4 regions of the Brevibacillus sp. AG162 genome follow, and region 1 is predicted to be linked to each of the others. Evidence: riboswitches for the same ligand, from Rfam matches in the RefSeq annotation. Region 1 holds a riboswitch; each other region holds the start of a gene.

Region 1 (6,128 bases):
TTCCACCAGACCATCCTTGGAGCCTTCGACTACATAACGAGCCAAGCGTTCTTCGAGCGTTAACGAGGAGACTTCCACGCGGACTTCCTTTTTCTTTTGGCGATAAAATTCGGTGAAGGCCGCCAATGTCTCATCATTTGTCTCGAATAGTAGGGCTTCTGCCAGCTTTCTCTCGTTTTCTGGAATCGAAGCGTAGCGCTCCAGCTTTTCCGTGTTGACGATGGCGTAATCAAGCCCTGCGAGAGTGGTGTGGTACAAGAAGACCGCATTCAGCACTTCCCGACCCGCAGGAGGCAAGCCGAAGGAAACGTTACTGACACCCAGGATCGTCTTGCAAGCAGGCATCGCCTGTTTGATCAAACGAATGCCTTCTACCGTTTCCTTTGCAGAGCCAATGTATTGTTCATCCCCTGTCCCTACTGGAAAGACGAGTGGATCGAAAATAATATCCTGTGGCTTAATTCCATACTGGTTGACGAGAATGTCGTATGAGCGCTGCGCGACCTCCAGCTTCTTTTCGCGAGTGACAGCCATACCCGCTTCCTCGATCGTTCCGACGACAACAGCGGCACCGAATTTGTGAATAAGCGGCGCCACTTCCTCAAAACGCTCCAACCCGTCTTCCAGGTTGATCGAGTTGAGAATGGCCTTCCCTTGCGAATAGCGAAGTCCCAGCTCCATGACCTTGGCATCTGTCGAGTCGATCATGAGGGGCGCTTTTACTTTTTTCACGATGAACTGTAGGAATTTTTCCATATCTTCGTATTCATCACGGTCGGGGTCAGCCAAGCATATATCGATGACATGTGCGCCGCGCTTCACTTGGGCCCGGGCAATATCAGATGCTTCTTCATAGTGACCAGCTGCAATCAGATCACGGAATTTTTTGGAACCGATGACATTGGTCCTCTCCCCTACCAGCAGGGGACGATTATCATCTTCGACGTAAACGACCTCAATCCCGGAGACCGCGCTCAGCGGTTCTACATCTGCACTGCGCGGCTTGCAGTCTTTCAAGGCTTCTGCCATCGCTTGAATATGGGCTGGTGTTGTTCCACAGCAACCGCCAGCGACGTTTATCCAGCCCTGTTCAGCGAACGCCCGCATTTTCGAAGCGAGTCCCTGTGGCGTTTCATGGTAATGGCCGTTCTCGTCTGGCAAGCCTGCGTTCGGATAACAGCTGACCGCACATTGGGCTATTCCAGACAGTGTCCGCAGATGATCACGCATGAACTCTGGTCCTGTCGCACAATTCAGACCAATAGAGACTGGCTTTATATGCTCCAAGGAGATGTAAAACGCCTCGATGTTTTGGCCCGCCAGCGTTGTGCCCATCGGCTCAATCGTACCTGACAGCATCATGGGGAGCTCCTGCCCAAGCTCTTCAAAAGCTTTGCGAATCCCGATTCCGCCAGCCTTGACGTTCAACGTATCTTGCGAGGTTTCCAAAAGAAGAACATCGGAGCCACCGATAATCAGACCTTTTGCCTGACGATAATACGCCTCGACCAGTTCTTCGAAAGTGACACCGCCTGTCAACGAAAGGGTTTTGGTCGTCGGTCCCATTGCACCTGCTACATAACGCGGCCACTCCTCCGTGGAATAGGCATCCACCGCTTCTCTGGCCAAGCGAGCTGCCGCTATATTGATCTCAAGGTCTTTCTCTGGCACATCGTACTCGGCCAAAACGATGGAAGCAGCACCAAACGTATTTGTCTCGACGATGTCTGCGCCCGCCTCTAAATATTTCTCGTGAATCGAACGGATCACATCTGGTCTTGTCAGGTTCAGAAGTTCATTACAGCCATCATAGGCTTCACCGCCGAAATCATCGGCAGTCAGGTTCGCCTGTTGAAGCATGGTGCCCATTGCACCGTCCAGAATCAGAATTTTCCGGGAAAGCTGTTCGCGAAAAGTTGGTTTCATTGACGTGCCCCTTTTCTCCCTTGCATCGGCTTATTCTCCGTAATTGGGTAAACAAAAAAATCCTCTTCTTTGAAAGAAGAGGATTTGTCAGCAGATACGTTAACGCCTGAGACATCCTCTTATCTTTCAAAGCACGTAGCTTTGCTGGAATTGGCACCGGATTTTTACCGGTTGCCGAGGCTTCATCAGGCCAGTCCCTCTGCCTCTCTGGATAAGAGTCGTACACTTGTCATTTAGTTGTTTTACGAAATGTCTTGAATGTTTGCAAGTATCTTAACACCCCCTTTGTCTCCCCGTCAATTGTGAATTGTCTATTTTTTGCTGAACCTCTTCTCTTTCGCGCCCATTTTTGTCTAAGCTGGGCATCCGCCCAGTCCAATATCGGCATTCGTGTATAGACTGGAGTATAACGGAAAGGAGGGGAAACAAAGATGAGTACATCTTACTGCGGAAACGGATTCTTCGGTGACTGCTTCGCAATCGTGCTCGTGCTGTTTATCCTGTTGGTAATTATTGGGTGTTCGTGTGACGACTGTTAGATAAGTGTGTAAAAAAGGCTATCCCAAAAGCCATGAGGAATGGCTGCGGGATAGCCTTTTTTTCTTGTTATTTGGTGATGATCTTGCCTGTCACGGCATCCAGAGTAATATATTTAAGCGCCAGCTTTTCGTCACTCCACGGCACATACGCCAGCTTTGGTTGAGATAATTTTCGCCCATCCACATCTTTCATCAAATAGACCAGCTTCAAAGGCATGACGCGTAAATACACTTCAACAGCCTTGTCTTTCGAAACGATCTGGTCGGATGCTGGAAGCTCCACCACCTTGTGTGTCTCTCTGTAGTTGTGAAACATTGTCACTTTGCCAGAAGACGGATCGACTGTTACCGAATAAGCCGCTTTTTGCGCTCGATCCTGTACAGGAATGCCATCCTTGCTGATGAAATATCTGAATTCCCATTCGCCCGATGACACAGGATTCGCTTCGCCTGGCTGTATAACTTGTGCCAACTGCACTTCTTTTACGCCTGGATCGACGTATTTATGCAGAAAGGCGAGTGCAGCCTCTTCCGCTTGCTCGCGTTTGACTGTCACTGCTGTATTAGAACGCGGTGTTCCCAGCCCGACGACACTGCCTGTTTCTGCAAGGACTTCTACGCCGATATACTTGTCATTTTTATCATTCCAGACGTATTCCTTGCGTCCGTCACTGTTACTCTCACTCTCTCTATAGGTCGAGTCATCCACTTGTATGCCGAATTCCGCTTGCAGCAGTGCTTTTGCCTCATCCTTGGAGCGAACCTTGACGTATTCCTTTGGAGATTCGATCGGATGTGCTTCCTTCGTATTCAACTGATCATAAGCAAGCCCGTTATCTCCCGTTCCATACACAATCTTGCCATTGGTCGCGTCGATATGCCACTCCGTACCATCTTCACGTCCTCTTTGCATGAAGGAAACAGCGGGTGTGTACTCCAGAATAGGTTGCCATTTCTCCCCTTGTTTTGATTCTGACCGTATTCTCGGGTTCTGCACGTATCGAAGCTTCATATGCTCACTCAGCTCTTTGATGGCTTCCTCTTCTGACACAGCAGTCGATACATCCGGGTACTGCGACGGCTCGAATGTTTCGGGCTCCATCCTGAAATATTGGACGTGGCCAGAGTCAGTTGTTATTATGCTAATTTCATCAGACAACACTGGCAGTTCGTTATGATAGCGCAGATACACCCCTGGATCGTTGGCGTCCAATAACCGATAGTTATCACTATCCGCACCGAGCAGTTTGTTCAGGAACTGTCGCTCTTGCTGCAAGGCTTTTTCTCCTTCTGCTTCTTTCCGGCTCGCTGCTTCCTTTTCATCCCTATTCAAAAGCCTATACGATTCCAGTGCTTGACCATTTCCATAGATCACAAGAGAAACCTGATGCCCCTCCTTGTTCGTTTTCCCCAAGATGAATGACATGCCATCGTGGTTCTTTTCTTTATCCAAAAGAAGAAGGGATGGGCTCAAATCGGGCATGGCATCTGTCAGCTTGGTGAAAAAGGCTTGTTCGCTCTTGTTCAATCGCCCGAAAAACGCGATTTGCTCACGTTCGTCAATTCCAACCGACAATACGTCGAACGGAACGGGCTGGCCGTTTTCCATACGTTGATAATTCACGCTCATCCATGGGCCTTTTACCCTATACTCGTCGGTATAGATCTGAGTCTCGACGTACTGATAGGACTTGCTTCCCTCCCCAAGGAAAGCTTGTAAAAATGCGTTTGCTGCATTCTCCGCAGTCTTGGCTGATGGCAATTTCCCTTCCTTCTGTTCTCCCCGATCACCATTGATTGTAAAGCTCTCAATTTGTCCTGTCTGTATATCATAAGCAACATTGGCACGAGCATTATCGCCTTCCAGTAACATGAGGTCACTGATTCCATGGCTTGTACGATCCACTCTTATTCTCATGTTGCTCAAAGCTGGAATCGCCTTTTTCAATGGTAAAATAGCCTCTTCCGGCGAAACCTTTACGCTGCTCTGATTGGCCTCTGTATTCTTTTTATCCGTTGCAGTTGTTGCCACCGCATTCGTTCCATTTTTCCCACTCGGCATCTGTGGAAACCAACCTTGTTGATGCAAGCCCACAGCTGTTACCGCCAAGCACGCAGCCAGCGATCCAGCCATAAATAATCTGTTTCGATTCTTGTGTTTATTCTGTGCAATCGCACCTCTGATCCGGAATTCCATCTCCTTTGTAAACCTCACTTCCTCCACCGATTCCTCACTTGCACTTCGTACCGCTTCACGCATTTGCTTATCTACGTCCATTCCAATCCCTCCTTTTCACACAATGCCTTAAAATGTTTTCGGGCCCGGGACAATTGGGTTCGTACGGCATCTTCTGAAATATCCAACACTTGCGCAATCTCTTTTATCGACAAATCTTCATAGTAATGAAGTACCATGACTTTTCGGTACAGCGGCGAGAGCTTCATCACCTGCTCCGCTACTTGTACCTTGCTCATTCGTCCGATGACTGCCGATTCAACGTTTGACTTGTCTACTTTTTCCGGTGGTGCTTCCTCTTTGGAGAGGTATGTAGAAAAAATTTGGCGAAAGGACCACGAACGCAAATATTTGCGGGACTCGTTGATCGCGATTCGATAAAGCCACGTTTTCACACTGCTCTGATGGCGGAATTGATCTAGCCCCCGATATGCCTTTAGAAACACTTCCTGGGTAATGTCTTCTGCGATTCCCCGATCCTTGACGATCAGGTATGCGAGCTGCACGATGTTATCCCCATAGTCGTTCATTAGCCTTGTCAGCTTTTCTTCGTTGGTCAGTTTCAGCGTCCAGTCGGCTTCACTGCTTTTGGCACTTGCATTCACGCACTGTTCACCCCCTTGTTGTTCCTGATGTGATATGTATTTGATCCAGCTGGCTTGTTTTTGTGACAGGATTATCCAAAAGTTTTTTCTTTCTGCCCCTCTGCTGCACCCGGTTGCCCCACTTTCATTGTCAGCGCACACTGCTTTTGCTATCATGAGGCTTATTGTAGAGCGAAAGGAACGAGATGACATGGATGCCTTGCAAGCACGTGAAAAAGACAAATTTCTGTCCTGTTTGGAGACCATAAAAGAACTATCCAAATCCGATTTTGAAACCTATTCCATCGTTAAGAATACCGAAACCGGGGAACATTATCTCCACTATTTTTTGTCCCACATTAACTTGTCCGAGGGAGGCAGAAGAGACGATTACGATCACTTCCTGCCAATTGAATCCGACGATATTTTAGGGATCATGTTTGGCGAACAGCCGTATCAGTTCCCGGAAAACTGGCGCTCCGCTTATTTGCGCAGTGGGAATGACAATCGATTGATCCCCTTCGATCCATCGGAAAATTACGATCTGGACGAGGCCGCTGCTGCCGAGCTGGCCATGCTCGAAAAGCTGGAACAGTACAAAGAGCAAATGATGAACGCAGATAACCTCAGCGCGGAAGAAAGAGAAGAGCTGACCAAGCAATATTTCGCGGAATTAGATAAGATTTTAAAAAAACCTTGATCGAGGCACTCTTGCATCCTGACGGTATAAACAGCTATAATTCTAGAGAAACAAATGAATCGTTGATGAGGAAAGTACTCCTTGTGCGAGGACGAAAGCGAGTCGGGGACGGTGTGAGCCCGATGCCAAGCCATGTGAGGAAG
Region 2 (6,128 bases), on a different contig from region 1:
AGTAAGCCATGAGGCAAAAGTGGGAATCCTATCCGAGCAGCATTCGTTTATTGGCGATTGCTGCCGTCATTTTTTCTACCGGAATGGCATGTATTTGGCCGCTGGTCACGATCTATATTCACAACCATCTCGGAAAGCCGCTGACTGTAGCCGGCTTCTTGTTGCTTTTAAATCAAGGCGCATTCCTGATCGGGAGTATTATCGGCGGGATGATGTTTGACCGCTGGGGCAAAATGCGCACGATCATTGTTGGTTCCATCGGCGTTATTCTCATTTCGGTTGGCTTAGGTGTTACGCAAGATTTTACGATTTATGTTGTCTTGCTTCTGTTGAATGGACTGTTTTACGGAACACTTTCTCCTGTGATGAATGCACTGGCCGTAGTGTTATGGCCGGACGGAGGACGCAAAGGAATCAATCTGATTTATGTCTCCCTCAATGTGGGGGTAGCTGCCGGTTCTGCGTTGGGTGGCTTCTTGGCAAGTGTTTCGTTTGCCTGGACGTTTTTCGGTAATGCTATCTCACAAGTGATCGTCCTTGCCATGTTCATGCTCATTTTGCCGCGTCAGTTAAAATTGGCGGAACAACAACGCCAAAACTCGACGACTGGACAAAGCATGTCTGAGCAAGCAACTAGTGATGTGCTACAACAAACACAGCAAGAGTCAAAAGTGGTATGGGGAGCATTGCTGCTATTATGCGGGGGGCTATTAATTAGCTGGATTGTCTATGTACAGTGGACCACGGTACTGTCGACCTACATGCAATCTTTGGGCATTTCACTCCGTCAATACAGTTTGTTGTGGACGCTGAACGGCGGTTTGATCCTGTTTGGTCAGCCATTGATTGCGTGGGTCATTCGACGCTTTGCCCGTACGCTAAAGGCACAAATGCTCTTGGGCGCTTATATTTTTGCCTTGTCGATGTTGATTTTGTCTCAATCAACGGTTTATGCAGGCTTTGTGGCGGGGATGTTCATCATGACGCTGGGAGAAATGCTCGTGTGGCCAGCGGTGCCGGCAGTAGCTGCACAGTTTACGCCAGAGGGACGAGAGGGCTTCATTCAAGGGCTGATTGCAGGAACTGGATCAGCTGGGCGGATGCTCGGACCACTGCTTGGCGCATTCATTTTTCAATCGATTCATGCGCAGGGATTATTGTTCGTGATGGCAGGCTTGTGTCTGTTGTCTGTGGCATTCTTTGCCTTCCACACTTCTTTTCAAAAAAGGCGACATCAGGTACCCCTACAGAATCAAGCATCTTGACACGGTTTACGTGCTCAAGTAGTATGATATAGACGAAAAAACAGTATATTCCGTGTGTTTGACTTATTCAGAGAGGTGGAGGGACTGGCCCTATGAAGCCCGGCAGCGGATCTGTTCCATGTAATGGACAGATGCTGTGCCAATTCCAGCAGGATTTTTTCCTGACAGATAAGGACGTGACCAAGCTGATCTCCCCCTTTTTCTGTATGGAAAAAGGGGGTTTTACTGTATTGGGCCCAAGAAAGGAATGGAAGAAAGAAATGCGCATTCAACCCTCCGACATGATTGATCGACTCCCTACCCAGTTTTTTGCGACCCTGGTGGCAAAAGTAAACAAGGTCATTGCGCAAGGCCATGACGTCATTAACCTGGGGCAGGGCAATCCCGATTTGCCGACACCGCCGCACATTATTGAAGAACTACAGGCGCAAGCGGCACAGCCACTCCATCACAAATATCCGCCTTTTCAGGGACGCGTGGAACTGAAGCAGGCTGTAGCTCATTGGTATAAGCAAGAGTTTGATGTGGACCTCGATCCGGAGGAAGAAGTAGCGATTTTGTTCGGCAGCAAAACCGGACTGGTAGAGATTTGCCAAGTACTCATGAACGCAGGCGATGTTGCGCTGGTTCCAGACCCGGGCTATCCGGATTATTGGTCGGGGGTTGCTGTTGTAAACGGACGGATGGTCATGATGCCGTTGAAGGCGGAAAAAGACTTCTTGCCAGACTACAGCCAGCTCTCCCAAGCTGACCTGGATCGAGCGAAACTGATGTTTCTCAACTATCCGAACAATCCGACAGCAGTCAACGCACCACTCGAGTTCTATGAGGAAACCATTCGTTTTGCGCGAAAACATGAAATCGTCGTCTGCCATGACTTCGCCTACGGGGCGATCAGCTATGACGGGAAAAAGCCGGTCAGCTTCATGCAGGTTCCGGGTGCAAAAGAAGTGGGTGTAGAATTTTATACCTTGTCCAAAACGTACAACATGGCAGGCTGGCGTGTTGGTGCGATGGTAGGAAATCGCGAGCTGGTTCGTCTGATCAATCTCATTCAGGACCATTACTTCGTCAGTCTGTTCGGCGCGGTGCAGATGGCGGCAGCCAAAGCGATGACGGATTCGCAGCAGTGCGTTCGCGATCTCGTGGCTGTCTACGAAAGCCGCCGCAATGCCTTGTACTCCAATTTGCATCGGATTGGCTGGCAGGCTCCGCCATCTCAAGGCTCGTTTTTTGCTTGGCTTCCTGTTCCAAGTGGCTTCACGTCCGTCGAATTTTCTGATCTGCTTTTGGAAAAAGCGCATGTCGTCGTAGCGCCTGGAAATGGCTTTGGCCCGACAGGTGAGGGCTATGTGCGAGCGGCTTTGTTATCAAATGAAGAGCGTCTCGCGGAAGCCGTCCAGCGGATTGAGCGGTTGGGGTTATTTACGAAAACAAAATAATGGCGAGGCAATTTGGCCACACTACCATACAAATGGAGTGTGGCTTTTTTATTCTAGAATAAAAATCATTCTCATTATTGACAGATAATGATTTTCATTATACGATGGCATTGTTAATGATAATTAGTCTCAGCGAGAGCGGGAGGGTACCATGCGCTATCAGATTAACGGTTACACGGATATGTATACGGTGATCGCCAACGAGCGAAAGATCGGCGGAGCCATTGAAGCAGGCCAGATTCGCTTGCGGACCGGAGAAGTTTACGCCAATGCTGTTCTCACTCGTTTGGAAATGTCAGGTGCGCATTTTTGCTCGATCGGATTTGTTACAGAAGAAGGCAAAAGACTCATTGTCCATGTGAATGATATCAGCATGATCGCTGATGCTCGTCACGTCAACGTTTGTGAGCTGACGAACGAATGCATGAGAGTGGAAAAATCCGCAGAGAGACTGAAGCGATTGAAGCGTCTCTGTGAACTGAATGAAGGCAGCTGTACGCCGACCTTCCAAGAAGAGGCATTGCTGTTGGCAAACGATATCGGTATGGAAGAAGCGTCCACGTATGTAGACCTCTCTTTCCTCCCACACACAGAGAAACCACGTGTGTTCCGCATCGCCTAGGATGATATAGCCTATACATATGGACCCCTTTTCGTTTAATACGAAGAGGGGTTTTTTGCATGCAGTGTGCCAAGACTAACGATTGAACAACCGCTCGACATAGTCAAAACCTATCTACTCATAGCTAGCAAGGATTGGACTTACGCTGTTGACAGTGATAAAACAAGGATAACAAAATCAAGGGGGAACGGAACATGGAGTACTCATTTTCAAAATCTGTTGAAGCACTATCCTCCTCGGCTGTCCGGGAAATCTTGAAGCTGACCCAAGGCAATCAAGTGCTCTCGCTCGCAGGTGGACTGCCAGCAGAGGATTCTTTTCCAATCGCAGAGATGCGCGAAGCGTTCAACCGCGCATTCGAACAAGGAGCAAAAGCTCTTCAATACGGATTGACTGATGGATACTTGCCACTGCGTGAGTGGATTGCATCCCGCATGAAGCAAAAGCATATGAACGTCGGTGTAGATAATATGGTCATCACTACGGGCTCTCAGCAAGCGGTAGACTTGTTGTGCCGTGTATATTTAGACGAAGGCGATGTCGTTCTCGTCGAAAACCCTACCTATTTGGCAGCGGTTCAATTGTTCCAATTCCGGGGAATCAAAGCAATTCCCGTAGACGGTGATGCTGATGGGATGGATCTGGACGATCTGGCGAAAAAAATAGCCCAGTATCGCCCGAAAATGGTGTACGTCATTCCTACCTTTGCGAACCCGACAGGAAAGGTATGGAGTCTCGAACGCCGTCTCGGTTTGCTTCGTCAATGTAAGGCGCAAAACATTCTCATCCTGGAAGACGACCCATATGGAGAGATCCAATTCGATGGGGAAGCACCGTACCGCTCGATTTTCTCACTGGATGAGCATCCGACCGATTCCTGTGTGGTATACACCAGTACCTTTTCCAAAATTGTCGCGCCCGGCTTGCGTACCGGATGGGCCATCGGGGATACCCGCGTAATTCAAATGATGGTGAAGGCGAAGCAAGCGGTTGATTTGCAGTCGAGCACAATCGACCAATACGCCCTGTATGAGCTATTATCCCGGTTTGATCTGGAGCGCCACATCGAGAAAATCCGCGAGTCCTACAAGGCGCGCATGGAATGGATGCATGAGCTCTTGGTCGCGCAAAACTGGGAGGGCGTAGAGTGGGAAAAACCAAGAGGCGGGATGTTCCTCTGGGTGAATCTTCCTGAGCACGTCGATGCTGAGAAGCTGCTGGCCCGATCCGTACAGGAAGGCGTGGCATTCGTGCCAGGGAAGCCGTTTTATGCAGCCGAACCGCAAGTCAATACGCTGCGCTTGAACTATACACTCTTGAACCGGGAAGACACGGAGCTTGCGATTTCACGACTGGGCAAAGCATTCCACGCCTACAGCGAATCTCTGGTGACAAATGTTTAATGGAAGCAAAAAGACAACCATTGCCATTGAGCTGGTTGTCTTTTTTTATGCGTGTTTACAGGGAGAACTCTCTTTGTGCCCGATCCAGCCATTCATTCACAAGCTCTGTAAACAGAAGCGGCTGCTCAATCTGCAAGTTGTGTCCGGCACAATCGAGTGCGGCAAAAGAAGAGCGGGGATAGCCTTCGAGGATATCCCAAATATCGCGATAGCCGACAGAATGATCTTGTTTGCCCACAACAAAAAGACTCGGGTGGGGGAAGGGGACAGTATCTAATGGGAAGGACACGCTATACGCCTGTCTGATTTTACTTAGGAAAGAAGGGTCTGACAGCATGTAGCCGTCGACAATCTCTTTTTTATAGCGGTTCCACGTGTAGTTGGTAGCTACTACCGCCATCGACTCAAACTCCGCTCGTTCTGTCTCACTCAACTGCTCCCAGAGCGAAGGCTCTTCTACTAGGACGGGTTTATCTGGCAGTGTGCGCTTTGCTTTGTCAGGAATGACGTTCGGGCAAATGAAAAGGGCGCCCTTACTTGATCTCGGCGCTTTTCGATAACCGCCCGCGCAAGATAGCCGCCGTATGATTCACCTGCAATGAAAAAGGGCTCACCTGGAATGAGCTGATCGATGAACGCGAGGACAACCTCCAGAATATCGTCCGTAGTGTGGATATGTTCGTAGTTTTCCGTTTGACCCATTCCCGGCAAGTCTATGTAAAGTCGTCGGTATCCCGGACGTTTCTTAAAAATTGGTTCCAGACAACCAGTCATGCAGCGGTGATCAAGTGAAAAACCGTGAATCATCACGACAGGAAAGCCGCTTCCAATCTCCTCATAATAAAGATTGACGCCATTGACCTCGCATCTCATAAAAAGCCCCCCAACGACATTTGTGTCAGATTGTTTTGAAAATTTGGAACGTACGTTCTTATTATAAGTGATCTGTTGCATATTTCAAGAATGAAAAAACACACCCACAACGAGAATCGTCAATGGGTGTGCCAAAGAGCTTCCTATTCTTCTGTTTCTTCCAGGGTGCAAATTGCGCTTGGACGCTTGATCCGCAATACAACGCACTCATACACACGGAACAGACTGTTCATTTGCTCGTCTCCGAGGAATGCGGAGTCAAAGTCTTCTGCAATCGCCAGGTCGAGATTGTGGCGGCCAGTCGCTACCAAAACGCCGGAACGGCCTTTAATGGTAGGAGATTGGAAGACACCATCTGTAACGAGATTGCGAACATGCTCGATCTCAAGCACGTTGGTGCCTTTGTGCACGCGATGCAAGAGAGAGTAGAGCTCAGGAGAAACAACCAGTGCATACGGACCGCTATGGCCCATTTTCAACAGCTTGTTGCGTGCTTCCACGATATCCGCAAACGCATTGCCAG
Region 3 (6,128 bases), on a different contig from region 1:
TGTTGACCTGAAAAAAATGACAGAGACCTGGAGTTTTGTTGGACTGATAATTGCTTACTTACTTCCACTATTGGCTTGGGGACCAATTTGGCTGTCAAAGCGAGGAGCGGGGGGGAAAGAAGCATGAAGCGGTTTATACGGATCATTTTGTCGTTCGTTTTGATCGTGATGCTAACCGGGTGTTACGATCGATTGAATCTCGAGGATGCAACCCTTTCTCTTATGATCGGAATTGATTTGAATGAAAAAAATGAACTCCTCATTTATATGACAAGCCCAGTGTTCAGCAGGGAAGCAAAAGAAAAAACAGAGGAATTCGGCCTCCGGGCATCTAGCATGCGAGAAGCGAGAATGGGCTTTGATGAGATCGTAACGGCTCTGACCGTATCAGGCAAAATCCAATTGATTGTGCTGGGAAAGCGTTTATTGCAGCACCCGGATTGGTTTCGGTTATTGGATGTCGTTTTTCGTGATGCGAAGTTCACAGTCAACGCACGAATGGTCATGCTTGATGGCCCTTTGAACGAGCTGTTTGAATACAAGCCAAAGGACAAACCTCGCCTTGCGCTGCATATGACGAAATTAATTGATACAGCCAATCAAAGAAATCTGACGGTAAAGACCAGAGCGCAGGAATTTCATCGGCAAATGTTTGAAAAAGGCATGACGCCCCATATATCGGAGTTGAAGAAGACGAAGCATGCGGTGAGAGTAATGGGAACCGCATTGTTAACGAAAAAAGGAGCTTATGCCGGATTGATCGAGCCGCGGGATACAATTCTCTTGCAGATGCTTCTTCATGGAAAACAGGGAGAAATATCCGTCACTCTCCCGGTTAAGTTGCCAAGCGATCAGAATCCCATTGTAAAGGAAAGAGTCAGCTTTTTTGTAAAAGGCGTCAACAAAAAAGTGAAGACGACCTATCGAGACGGTACATTCCATTTCGATATTCAGTTGAAATTGCGTGTGTCTATATCAGAGAGGCTGTTTCCTTTCAACATGGAAAAAGAGTACAAAAAGCTGGAACAGATGATTGCCGAAGAACTCCACAAGAACTATGCCCAGCTTATCAAAAAATGCCAGGAAGCCAAGACGGATCCTTTTGGTTTTGGCCTTTATGCGCGAGCCTATGAATATGAGGAATGGAAAAAAGTTAAAGATGACTGGCCGACAGCCTTTTCAAAAGCAACGGTTCAATTGAAACCAGAAGTGACGATTAAAGGAAATGGAGTCATAAAATAAGAAAACACCCTGGTATCCGAACGGGACCAGGGTGTTGCTTATTTAATAGATCGCTTCCCAGCCTGCAGGAGTGACGAACAGGCGAATCGCTTTGATTTTGCGGTCGTCCATCAGGGTGAAGTAGTGGCGGTAGTTCGGCGGTACGGAGATCAGATCGCCTGGCTCCAGCTCGACGTCGAAGTAGCGACCGTCTTTGCCTTTGATAGCGAAAATACCGTGACCATCGACGCAGAAGCGGCACTCATCGTCGGTGTGGTGATGCTCGCCCTTGAATTTCACCAGCAACTCGTCGAGGTTAGGCGTTTTGTCAGAGAGGACGATAATGTCTGCTGTCAAGTAACCGCGACGTTTGCTGATCGCATCGATTTCCGGCTTGAACGTGTCGAGAATTTCTTGTTTCTCCTCGTCGGTTGGGCTGTAGTTATCACGGTGCTTTGGATCAAGTCGATCCACGCCCCATTTTTCGTAAATGATCTCTTGAGTGTCCAGGAAGGAGACAACTTCCTCGGGTGCTGAAATGTACTCATTGTTGTCGTGAAAACGAATTTGTGCCATCGTTTATTCCTCCTTAATTGGTGGTTGTAGTGGACACGACTGCTTGGCGCAATTGCAGCCAGCGGGCGTGATACTCGAATAGGAATTCAAAAGCTTCCAGGTGGCGCTTGGCTTCGAAGTCATTTCCGCCCCAGGTGTAGATACCGTGGTTACGGATGAGTACGCCAGGAACTTCTGGTGTGATCACTTTTTCAATTTCGGCAGCCAAGGTCGGAATATCGGCAAAGTTCTCAACAATCGGAACAGTAATGCGCGCGTTTTCTTCCCAGATTCCAAGTCCCTTGATCAGCTCTTGTCCTTGAAGGGAGAAAGCGCGTTGTCCAAAGTACAGCTCGGAAATGAGGTTGTTCCACACGGTATGGACGTGGAAGCAAGCACCTGCCTTCGGGAACGTTTTGTAGACGACAGCGTGGATGAGTGTTTCCGCGGAAGGCTTGAGTGCAGTTTCATCCACCGGACGCGAGTCTTGATCCACGACCAGATAATCTTCAGGGGACAGCTTGGTTTTGTCTTTGCCACTTGCCGTTACGGCAAATTGCAAGGGATCATTTTGTATCTTTATGGAGAGATTGCCACTGGTGCCGGGAAACCAGTCCCGGCGGGCAAATGTCAGCTTGGCGTCATCCAGACGGCGAAAGGCATCCAGACGTTGTTCGAGTGTTGCGGTCATGATTTAGACAACCTCCTGTTGGACTTGCTGTAAAATGCGAATCACATCGTGGAACGTGGCAAACTTGCTATGCGGCAATTGCAGCTCTTCCGCCTTGTCAGCGAGGAAGGAACGGGCAATCACATAGTCAGCGATTTTGGCTCCAGCCAAATCCGTGATGGAATCGCCGATGACGATGCGGAAATGGGATGCTGGATCGTAACGGCGGATGATTGTCGTCTTGCACATGCCGCAGCCGTTCGAGCAATGTTCATCGCAAGCGTTGGGCCACGTAATGGTGATGCGCTCTCCGCTGAAATCACTGCCGTTGCAGTAAATCGGCACATCGGAGAGATCGAAAGGTGCCAGGATAGGCTCCAGGAAAAAGTCGATGCCGCCACTCGTGATCAACAGCTCGATGCCTTCTTCGCGGCAATAGCTCACGAATTCAGCAAATCCTGGGCGGATGGTCGCTTCTTGGACAATAAAATCGATAATGTCCTGGCGCAAGGAGGAGGGCAGGAGCTGAAACAGCTTGCCGACCCCTTCCTGAACGCTTATTTTTTGTGAAAGGATTTGCTCCGTCAAGGCTTCCCACTCAGGGGGAGCAAACTTGCGGACAATCGCTACAATGTTGTCTTTTTCGGTAATCGTTCCGTCGAAATCGCAGAACAGGACGAGCTTTTTGCTCATCGTGCGCCACCCCACTTTTCCAGGGCGATCGCCAGCTCTTGTGATTCCGCTGCGGCTTCTTCCAATGTTCGGCCAGCGGTGACAGCCTCAATCGCAGCAACGAACGCTTTCGCTCCTGCGGTTGCTCCACCGGGATGACCGTGGATTCCGCCTCCTGCATTGACGATTTGATCTAAACCAAAGTCTTGATACAGCTGTGGAACCAGCCCTGGATGAATGCCGGCAGACGGAACCGGGAAGGAACGGCGGACACCGTTCAGCGGGTCGGTCAAATGCTTGGCGAGCCGCAACGCTTCTGTTTTGTCCAAGGCGACATTGCCATAAGGAGATGGGAAGAGCACCAAATCTGCCCCAGCTACACGCATCAACGTTCCGAGCAGAAGCGGGGTGGCGATGCCGTAGTCAGGCGATGGATAGTAAGCGCCTGCCAATGCTGGATGTGCCATGATCGGTACGTGTACATCAGGATCGGCTGCCAAACGATGCAGGGCATCGAAACCAAAGGCCAGCACGTTGAACAAGAGGCAGTCAGCACCCGCATCTACTGCACGTTTCGCTTTTTCGTTCAGCTCATGCACAGGTCCAGTCAAGTTGGCTGCATAGAGGACGGGCTTGCCTGTTTCGGCTTCCGTCTCTTGGGCGATTTGCTTGAACGCTTTGATCCGTTCGATAAAAGGAGCACGGTCATCTGCAAAGAAGATTTCGTCATCTTTCACGAGATCGACTCCACCCAAGGCTTGCGCCCGGAATTGCGTCCTCAGATCGTCGAAAGGAAGACCCAGGCACGATTTGAAAATGCTCATCAAGAGCGGACGGTTATGTGCCCCTAAACGTTCGCGCAGACCATCAATGCCGAACTTCGGTCCCGGAAAAGCCTGGAGGAATGAGTCAGGGAAAACGATGTCGACGAGCTTGATTTTGCCATCCATCGATAGTTTGCCGAATATTCCAGTCAACAAGGATGGAATGTCCGCTGTAAAATTACGAGTCGGATAGCTGACGGTAATCAGACCGCGTGTTTCTCCGTTTTCCAGTGTCGCAAGTGGTGTCGCGCTCACGGCTTCACCGAGATACGGTGCTAGCTCAGCTTGCTTGGCAAGCGGCAGGTCCGTCCAGGAGCCGACTGTCATACCAACAGCAATGGCTTGGGCTTTCTTGTTCAAGTCTTTTGCTTGTGTGAGATAGGTAACGAGGATACGTTGTTCACTCATGGTACGTCTAATCCTCCTTGTATGAATTAAAAAAGCCTCCCCTTTGAGCAGGGAGGCGGTTGTCGACTATGAAAGCGTCTCGTCTCCTCTCATCTCTCGGGTCAGTAGCCGAGACGAGCCAAAGACGCTCCATCTCGACTCTTATCCGTTGGAATTAGCACCGTTTCGCTATCCAAGGTACGCATTATCATCGTACGTTTCATGGTATAGCGCCGGTTGCCGGGCATCATAGGGCCAGTCCCTCAGCCAGCTCGCGATAAGAGTTATTCGTTTCCCCCCATGATATGACGTTCATTGTCAGGAGTCAATCTTTGTTTTTGCAGAGAATGTGCAGCAGGTTATTAGAAAAATAAGACGAAGGTGAAACTTTTTGGCAATTCCTTCGTGGTAAGGGAGGAAGGGGTGTGAACGGCTTGGGAAAGTAGGTCTGGAGGATGTGTACCAGCTGCATGTAAACGATATTTACCGCTATCTTTTCCGGCTGACACGAGATGAGAGGCTGGCAGAGGATTTGACACAGGAAACCTTTTGTCGTGCCTTCTCTTCCTTGGACGACTACCGTGGAGAAAAAGTACGGCCCTGGCTGTTCAAGGTGGCCTATCACGCTTTCGTGGACGGTTATCGCAAGAAGACGAAACAACGATTTGCGTTTGTGGAAGCCCTGCCAGAGCGGCGTGATCAATCTGCGGTCGATCCGGCAGAGCATGTCGTGAACAAGGAGCTGTGGGAAGTGGCTCATGATTATTTGGAGAAGCTTCCGGAAAAGCAGAGACAGGTCATTTTGTTATCTGCCATGCAGTTTTCCTACGCGGAAATGGCCGTGGTACTCGGGATCGAGCTGGCAGACGTCAAACGTTCCTTGTTTCGGGGACGGCAAAAGATGCGGCAGTTGTGGAGGGAGGAAAGCCGATGATGAACAAGGATGAGAATAATCGCGAGCAAAGACTGCTTGCTTATTTGCGTGGGGAAATGGCGGAAGAAGATTCAAAACAATTCGAGGAGGAAATAGCTGCTGACGAGGAATATGCACAGCGGTTGGAGAGGCTTTTGCTGGGGGAAGAAATGGGAGAGGACAACGTGAAAACCAAACAGCCTGAAACGCTGTCAGCTGAAAAACAGCGCGCCATTGTTCGCCGGGGGAAGTGGAAAAATCGGTTGTCCAACGCTGGATTCACTATAGGGCTTCCCTTTTTGGCCGGAGTTGTGTTGTTGATTCTGAATGGCTGGGTCGGGTCATTGATGCATGAAGATCTGTTCCGCGTTGCGAAGTCGATGGTCAACTTTACGCAGCCAGGTGTGAGAGTGGGGAGTAGCGGTTCACAAGTTGGATTGCTGTACGGCAATATCAGCATGGAACTGCGTGAGAGGGTTGGGGGAGAAGAAAAGAACGCGGGTCGTTTTGAGAGTACGAATGTGCTATGGAATGTGAATGCGAAGCCGCAATGGACGAACGGGGTCAGGGAGCAAAAGTTGTTTTTCCGTTATCCGACAGAGGGGGAAACGGAGGATACCATGTCTCTGACTTTACCTGTCTGGACGACAATGGAGAAGCTGCCCGAGGGAACTGTTTCGCAGCTTGCGATATCTTTTGACCACTTCCTGACGTACGAGGAGTACTATAAACTGGTTACCCGCCATGTTACCTCCTCGGGTCAAGATACAGTCTGGCTTGCAGTAGACACAGGGGTAGAGCTCAAGCAGGCTGAAAGCGATGCCGGAGATGTGCTATTTGGTTCCGGGGAAGTATGGGGATTTGCCCAGCGAGAAATGGATTACGG
Region 4 (6,128 bases), on a different contig from region 1:
GGCACAACGAGTATACGCATAAAAAACAACATCCCTTCTCTTTATTTGAATTTGCTTTCGCATTTGTCTCACTTGAGTAAGACCCATACTAAGCTTCAAAAAAGAGAAGGGAATAATAGGAAGATGAGAAATTGATGAGAGAAAAGCAAAAAGATTACGATTCTAAGCGTTTCGTTTTCTGCGCAGCTGATAATAGGTCACAGCCAGGGCAAGCGCCAGTACCGTCCCCTTAATTATATCGTAAGCATAATACGGCAGATTGAGCATCGTCATGCCGTTGAGTAGCACCCCGATCAGGATGGCTCCCACAAATGTACCAAAAACGTTTGGCTTTCCTGCACCGAATACGGAGAAGCCTACGAAAGCAGCCGCTACTGCATCCATCAGCATGGAGCCGCCGCTACTCACCTGCCCGGTACCGATCCGTGCTGCCAAGAGCATCCCGCCCAAGCCTGCAAAAAGAGCGGAGAGCACATAAGCCAAGGTACGATAGCGATTCACAGGAATCCCCGACAGACGGGCCGCTTCCAAATTGCCGCCTGTCATGTACAGCATTCGCCCCTGCCTCGTATAGGTCAAGTACACATGCGTGATCGCGACAAGTAAAAAGGTCAGGATAACAGGGACTGGTACGGAGAGAATTTCTCCTTGGCCCAGCCATAGGAACCATTCCTGGAATTTTCCCGGAGCCTGTGAGCCGTCCTGCATTGGCATGTTTGCGTAGATCGAGTAGCCTTGGGAATACGTCATATGAATGCCGTTGACGATGTAGAGCATCGCCAAAGTAGCCAGCAAATCAGGAATGCGGATTTTCACAACCAGGAAGGCGTTGACCAGCCCGACGAGCAAGCTGAGTACAATCGGGACAACCAGTGTCGTGAAAACTCCTTGTTCGTACCAAACCATCATCGAAGCAGAAACGACTGTGGTCAACGAAACCGTCGATCCTACAGACAAGTCAAAGCCTCCGACGATCAGCGAGAACGTAACGCCAATCGCAACAAATGTCACAATCGAGATGGAGCGAAGAATGTCCGTCAAGTTGTCGTACGTGAAGAAATACGGGTTGGTCAAACTGAATAACAGCATGACAATGACAATAACTGCAACCGTACCGTATTTGTAAACAAAATCAAATAAACTAAACTTTTTATCTGCCACGTTACTCACCTCCGCTTGCGTAGTACATAATCAGCTCTTGTGTTGCTTCCTCGCGACTCAATTCCTTCACGATCCTGCCCTCGAACATGACGAGAATCCGGTCTGCGATCCCGATGACTTCCTGAAACTCACAGGAGAAATACAGGACACCCTTTTTCTGCTCAGCGAGATTTCCGATCAGGCGGTAAATGTCGCTTTTCGCGCCAATATCTACCCCTTTTGTCGGCTCGTCAAACATAAAGAGGTGAGCGTTTGTATCCAGCCATTTGCCGATTGCGACTTTTTGCTGGTTTCCGCCGCTGAGGAAACCGACCAGCTGCTTGATATCGGCTGTTTTCACACCAAGGCGCTGCACGAGCTCTCTTGCGTTAGCCGCTTCTGCTCCTCTTTTGATAAAACCGAACCAGGACTTCTTTTTCAACGAGGCGACAGACAGGTTGTTCTGCACAGACTCCTCTACGAAAATTCCTTCCTTGCGCCTTTCCTCCGGAACGAGCACGATTCCAGCATCGACGGCGTCTTTTGGCGAGCGCAGTTGGATACGTGTTCCATGCAATCGAACGGCTCCAGCCTTTGCCTCATCTGCACCGAAGAGCAATCGGGCAAGCTCGGTCTTCCCTGCCCCAACCAGACCGACGACGCCAACGATCTCTCCCTCGCGAACCTGCATGTCGACTCCGCGTACTTTGCCGCCAGCCACTCCTGACGCCTCAAAAATCGTTTCGCCAATCGGCACTTCCAGCTTCGGGAACTCCTCGTCGAAGCTTTTGCCCAGCATGTTCGCGATCACTTCGTCCATATTGGTCTTCGCCGTGTCTGTGGTCACGACATGCTGACCATCACGCATAATCGTGATCCGATCACAGATTTCAAAGATTTCCGGCAGGCGGTGGGAAATGTAAATGATCCCGACCCCAGCTTTTTTCAACTGCGCAATGATTTGAAACAGCCGTCCGCTCTCCTTTGTGCTCAACGGCGCGGTCGGTTCATCGAAAATAACGTACTTGGCCTTTTGAACGGTAGCCCGTGCAATCAAAATCAATTGCTTTTCCGACAGCGTACATTCTTCGACGAGCATCCTCACCGGAATGGGGAAGCCGAAATTTTTTAAAATCTGCTCCGATTCGTTGTACAAGCTCTGCCAGTTGATCAGCCCCTTGGTTTTTGCTTGGACAAGCTGGTCGAGCAAAATATTTTCGGCAACGCTCAAATACGGGATCAAGGCGGTGTCCACTTCCTGATATACACATTGAATGCCCTGTGCTTTAGCGTCCTGCGGAGATTGAATCGACACGGACTGGCCATCGATGGTGATTGTACCGCTATCTGCCTGATACGCTCCCGTGAGAATTTTCATCAGGGTGCTCTTCCCCGCGCCATTCGCTCCGAGCAGTGCATGAACCTCCCCTGCGCGCACCTCAAAATCAACGGATCGCAGGGCAGGAACCCCAGAAAACTGCTTCGCTATCCCTTTCATCTGCAATGTGGGCATCATTCACACCTCCTGTTTACCTGCGTGTTCCAACCTCTATAAGGAAAAATCCCGTTGACGATACAGATCAACGGGAAAAGCCAATTTGGTTCTTACTTGCCCCACTCTTGCACGTATTGGGACAGGTCGCCCATCGTTACTTTCTTATCCTTCGGCAGGTCTTCCTGTTTCACCAGCACTGGATTCAGCTTCACGTTGTCTGGCACTTGTTCGCCTTTGATTTTTTGGAACACGGTTTGCGCATGAATGCGTCCGATATTGGATGGGTCTACTGCTGCCGTCGCTGTCCACGGAGAGTTTTCCGCCTGAATCATTTGCAGATCCTCATCGCTCAAATCGATGGAGTATACTTTGATTTCCGTACGCCCTGCCTGCTGGATGGCACGTGTAGCCCCTTTGGCAAATTCATCCCAAGCCGCCCATACTGCTGTGATGTCGCCTTTGTTCGGATACTTTTTCAAGATCGCTTCCATCTGCGTTTGTGTATCGAGTGCCGTATTGTTGGTGGCAGAACCAAATGCCGCAATTTCTTTAATATCCGGGTATTTCTTCTGGAAAGCTTCATACGTGACTTGGCGTTTTTCCATAGGAGCAAAGCCAGCTACCCAAATTTTGACGATGTTTCCTTTGCCGTTTGTATCTGCAGCCAGCTTCTCCAGGCTCAGCTCTGCCAACTTGTTGTCATCCTGCGCCACAACTGGCACACCAGGAATGTTGATGTCTGTATCAAACAGGACGACCGGGATTTTTTTATCCACGGCCTTTTGCGTGCCCTGCTGTAACGCTTCCGCCGTACCATGGTCGATCAGAATGCCATCAAACTTTTGGTTCACAGCCGCGTCGAGGTTGGACGCCATTTTTGCCAGATCGGTATCTGCGTTGAATACGGTCAACTCGCCGCCGTTTTTCTCCACCTCTGTCTTCACGCCATTGATGTATTGTGCAGAGAATGTTCCTACGTTTTGACGCATGATCAGTGCGATTCTCTTCGCCTTCTCTCCCGAAGCACCGCCGTTTGTGCTGCCGGTTCCCGTTGTCGCTCCGCTGCCGCACGCCGTCACAAGAATAGATGCTGCCAAAACAAGTGATGTGATCAGACCGAGTTTCTTTTTCATTGAGATGCTCCCCCTTTTTCTTTTTGAAAACAGATAACAAGATTAAATATTTTGTTTCCCTTCATTCACTTTCAAGAAGGAAACAAAAGCCTCGTAGAAGAAGCGTATTTCCAGTCCAAGCGCCTCTGGAGCCCACCCCAGCGTAGGAAGAAATGGCGGGGAATTTCAGCTTCAGTTATGAAATCCTTCCTCGAACCTTCTACGTTTGAAGCGCTCCCGCCATTTCTTCCGAAGCGGACAGTCTTCACTCACAGCGGGGCGGAGGCCGAAGCGTAGACTGGAAATGCGCTTCTTCCCCACGACAGCTACGCAAAAAATCCTCTTTCACAGAGAAAGAGGACAAAAATCGACAAGATTCTCGCCTCTTATCTGTCAGGTATTCTACCTGTTGGAGTTAGCACCTTGGCTCGAAAGAACGCATTCTCTCGTGCTAGGTTGCCGGGCTTCATAGGGCCATTCCCTCAGCCTTCTCTTGATAAGAGTAGTTTCTATTTTCAAAACGTTTGTATAAGTATATACAGAATATAATCTGGCAATTACCTATCTGTCAACTAGGTTTACCGAAAGAATTTTCTTGATAAATATTCCAGTTTCTTGTGTAACACCAAGAGGGATTTTGTTGTGTCTTGTCGAATTATCGTAGATTGATACAAGCCTAGCAAATATTTGCGATGGGGATGCTACATGAGTCTATTAAAAGAAGTCATTCTTCAATGGTTTTTCGCGATTATCCCGTTTGTGTTTTTCAACATTTATTACCGTGACAAAATGAGGAACTACAGCCGTTCCTTTATCGTCATCACCAGCTCAGCCTGCATGTTTCTCGCGATGACCTTCGCCCCGAGTGTCACGACTGGCATGTTTTTTGATATCCGACATGTCATCATTCTTTTCGGACTGGTTTATGGCGGAATCGAGATTGCCTTGCTCCTTCTGATAGAAGCCTTGGTTTATCGTTACTACCTGGGTGGAGAAGGAACATGGGTTGCCCTGCTGATCCTTACAGTCAATTTTGTCTTGTCACTCTTTTTGTATCGACACTACAAAGCCAGTTATCGGAAAACACTGTATCTTTTTATGACGAGTGCGATTTTTTCTACGGTTGCTTTAGGGACTACTTATTACTTTTTTCCCGCGTATGTAACTCAACACCTCGTTTACTACACCATGCTGATTCCTATTCAAAACTTTTTCGGCCTCTGGTTATTAATGTCGCTTTTCAGCAAATGCGTTTCGGATAAGGAGCTGTTTATCCGCCACGCGCAAAATGAAAAAATCCAAACGATGAGCCATGTTGCTGCATCGCTCGCACACGAGGTTCGCAATCCGCTGACAGCAGTCAAAGGCTTCTTGAAATTAATACAGGAATGTCCGGAAAATTTGGTAAAAGTCGAGCAATACATTCGCATCAGTCTCGATGAAATCCAACGGACAGAAGCCATTTTGACCGAGTACCTTGCGATTTCCAAGCCGCTCAAGGAACGGCATGAGATCATTAATGTTAGCGAGCATTTGCATGCCATCCGCGAGGTGATGCTCCCCTTTGCCAATATGCATAACGTGGAACTTACGCTGCAAGATTTTGAGAGACCTGTGACGATCAAGGCCAATCCAGACGAGTTCAAGCAAGTATTGGTGAATTTCATCAAAAATGCCATCGAGGCGTGCGCGGATATTTCGGACGGAAAAGTCTCCCTGGACTTGCTCATCGAGCGAAACAAAGCCCTGTTGGTCATCAAGGATAACGGCGTCGGCATGGATGCAGGACAGATCAGCCGCCTCGGAACGATTTACTTTTCTACGAAAACAACTGGGACCGGCCTTGGATTGACTTATTCCTATCATGTCATTCATGCGATTGGCGGAACGGTCAATGTAACCAGCAAACCACGAGTAGGAACCAAGTTCACCATTATGCTTCCGTATAAGGCACAGTAGCTGCATGCAGGTTTTGCAGAGGGACTGTGTCTTTTTCCATTCGATCGCTAATGATGCAAATGACGGTCGGTTGCCCTTCCCCTCACGCTTTACTATGCAATTTCCGGGAGGCATTACGCAAAACAAAACACCAGGAGTCTCCCCCTGGTGTCTCTCTTTATTGGAATGGCAGCCATTCTCCCGTAATGGCATCCACATCCCCGTTGCTTTTCAGTATCTCCGCCGAATAGACCAAGACCGGTTGCTCTTGAATCCTATTGTTTTCAAGCGGGAATAGATAACGGGGACTGAGTGATTTATGTTGGAGATAAACCCGCGCCGCCTCTTCTGCTGAAATCACCTTGGAAGCATCTGGGAAGGTCTCCTGCTCATGCGGGAATGTTAAATTCACCCCGATAATTTCTCCTGTCTGCCCGTCGATC

What was found. Region 1 has a riboswitch for S-adenosylmethionine ahead of metH (methionine synthase). Riboswitches for the same ligand answer to the same signal wherever they lie in the genome.
Region 2: another riboswitch for S-adenosylmethionine. It lies ahead of FB479_RS16635 (pyridoxal phosphate-dependent aminotransferase); the one in region 1 lies ahead of metH (methionine synthase).
Region 3: another riboswitch for S-adenosylmethionine. It lies ahead of FB479_RS21010 (2,3-diketo-5-methylthiopentyl-1-phosphate enolase); the one in region 1 lies ahead of metH (methionine synthase).
Region 4: another riboswitch for S-adenosylmethionine. It lies ahead of FB479_RS22080 (sugar ABC transporter substrate-binding protein); the one in region 1 lies ahead of metH (methionine synthase).

Annotation. Positions count from the first base shown of each region.
Region 1 covers NZ_VFNO01000003.1:118,249-124,376, reverse strand. The annotation lists gene metH (methionine synthase) at 1-1,926, opposite strand, end outside; SAM riboswitch class I at 2,043-2,144, opposite strand; gene FB479_RS10410 (YjcZ family sporulation protein) at 2,358-2,465, shown strand; gene FB479_RS10405 (YcdB/YcdC domain-containing protein) at 2,533-4,743, opposite strand; gene FB479_RS10400 (sigma-70 family RNA polymerase sigma factor) at 4,734-5,306, opposite strand; gene FB479_RS10395 (hypothetical protein) at 5,497-5,985, shown strand.
Region 2 covers NZ_VFNO01000005.1:67,767-73,894, reverse strand. The annotation lists gene moaC (cyclic pyranopterin monophosphate synthase MoaC) at 1-5, shown strand, start outside; gene FB479_RS16640 (MFS transporter) at 9-1,265, shown strand; SAM riboswitch class I at 1,326-1,440, shown strand; gene FB479_RS16635 (pyridoxal phosphate-dependent aminotransferase) at 1,526-2,707, shown strand; gene FB479_RS16630 (hypothetical protein) at 2,859-3,329, shown strand; gene FB479_RS16625 (aminotransferase-like domain-containing protein) at 3,524-4,732, shown strand; partial or broken gene FB479_RS16620 (alpha/beta fold hydrolase) at 4,788-5,605, opposite strand; gene FB479_RS16615 (family 1 encapsulin nanocompartment shell protein) at 5,749-6,128, opposite strand, start outside.
Region 3 covers NZ_VFNO01000007.1:164,160-170,287, forward strand. The annotation lists gene FB479_RS20985 (GerAB/ArcD/ProY family transporter) at 1-127, shown strand, start outside; gene FB479_RS20990 (Ger(x)C family spore germination protein) at 124-1,242, shown strand; gene FB479_RS20995 (1,2-dihydroxy-3-keto-5-methylthiopentene dioxygenase) at 1,285-1,797, opposite strand; gene FB479_RS21000 (methylthioribulose 1-phosphate dehydratase) at 1,811-2,467, opposite strand; gene FB479_RS21005 (2-hydroxy-3-keto-5-methylthiopentenyl-1-phosphate phosphatase) at 2,471-3,139, opposite strand; gene FB479_RS21010 (2,3-diketo-5-methylthiopentyl-1-phosphate enolase) at 3,136-4,350, opposite strand; SAM riboswitch class I at 4,437-4,613, opposite strand; gene FB479_RS21015 (sigma-70 family RNA polymerase sigma factor) at 4,787-5,263, shown strand; gene FB479_RS21020 (anti-sigma factor) at 5,260-6,128, shown strand, end outside.
Region 4 covers NZ_VFNO01000008.1:77,355-83,482, forward strand. The annotation lists gene FB479_RS22065 (glycerate kinase family protein) at 1-20, opposite strand, end outside; gene FB479_RS22070 (ABC transporter permease) at 163-1,161, opposite strand; gene FB479_RS22075 (sugar ABC transporter ATP-binding protein) at 1,163-2,653, opposite strand; gene FB479_RS22080 (sugar ABC transporter substrate-binding protein) at 2,746-3,768, opposite strand; SAM riboswitch class I at 4,131-4,250, opposite strand; gene FB479_RS22090 (ATP-binding protein) at 4,453-5,706, shown strand; gene FB479_RS22095 (hypothetical protein) at 5,864-6,128, opposite strand, start outside.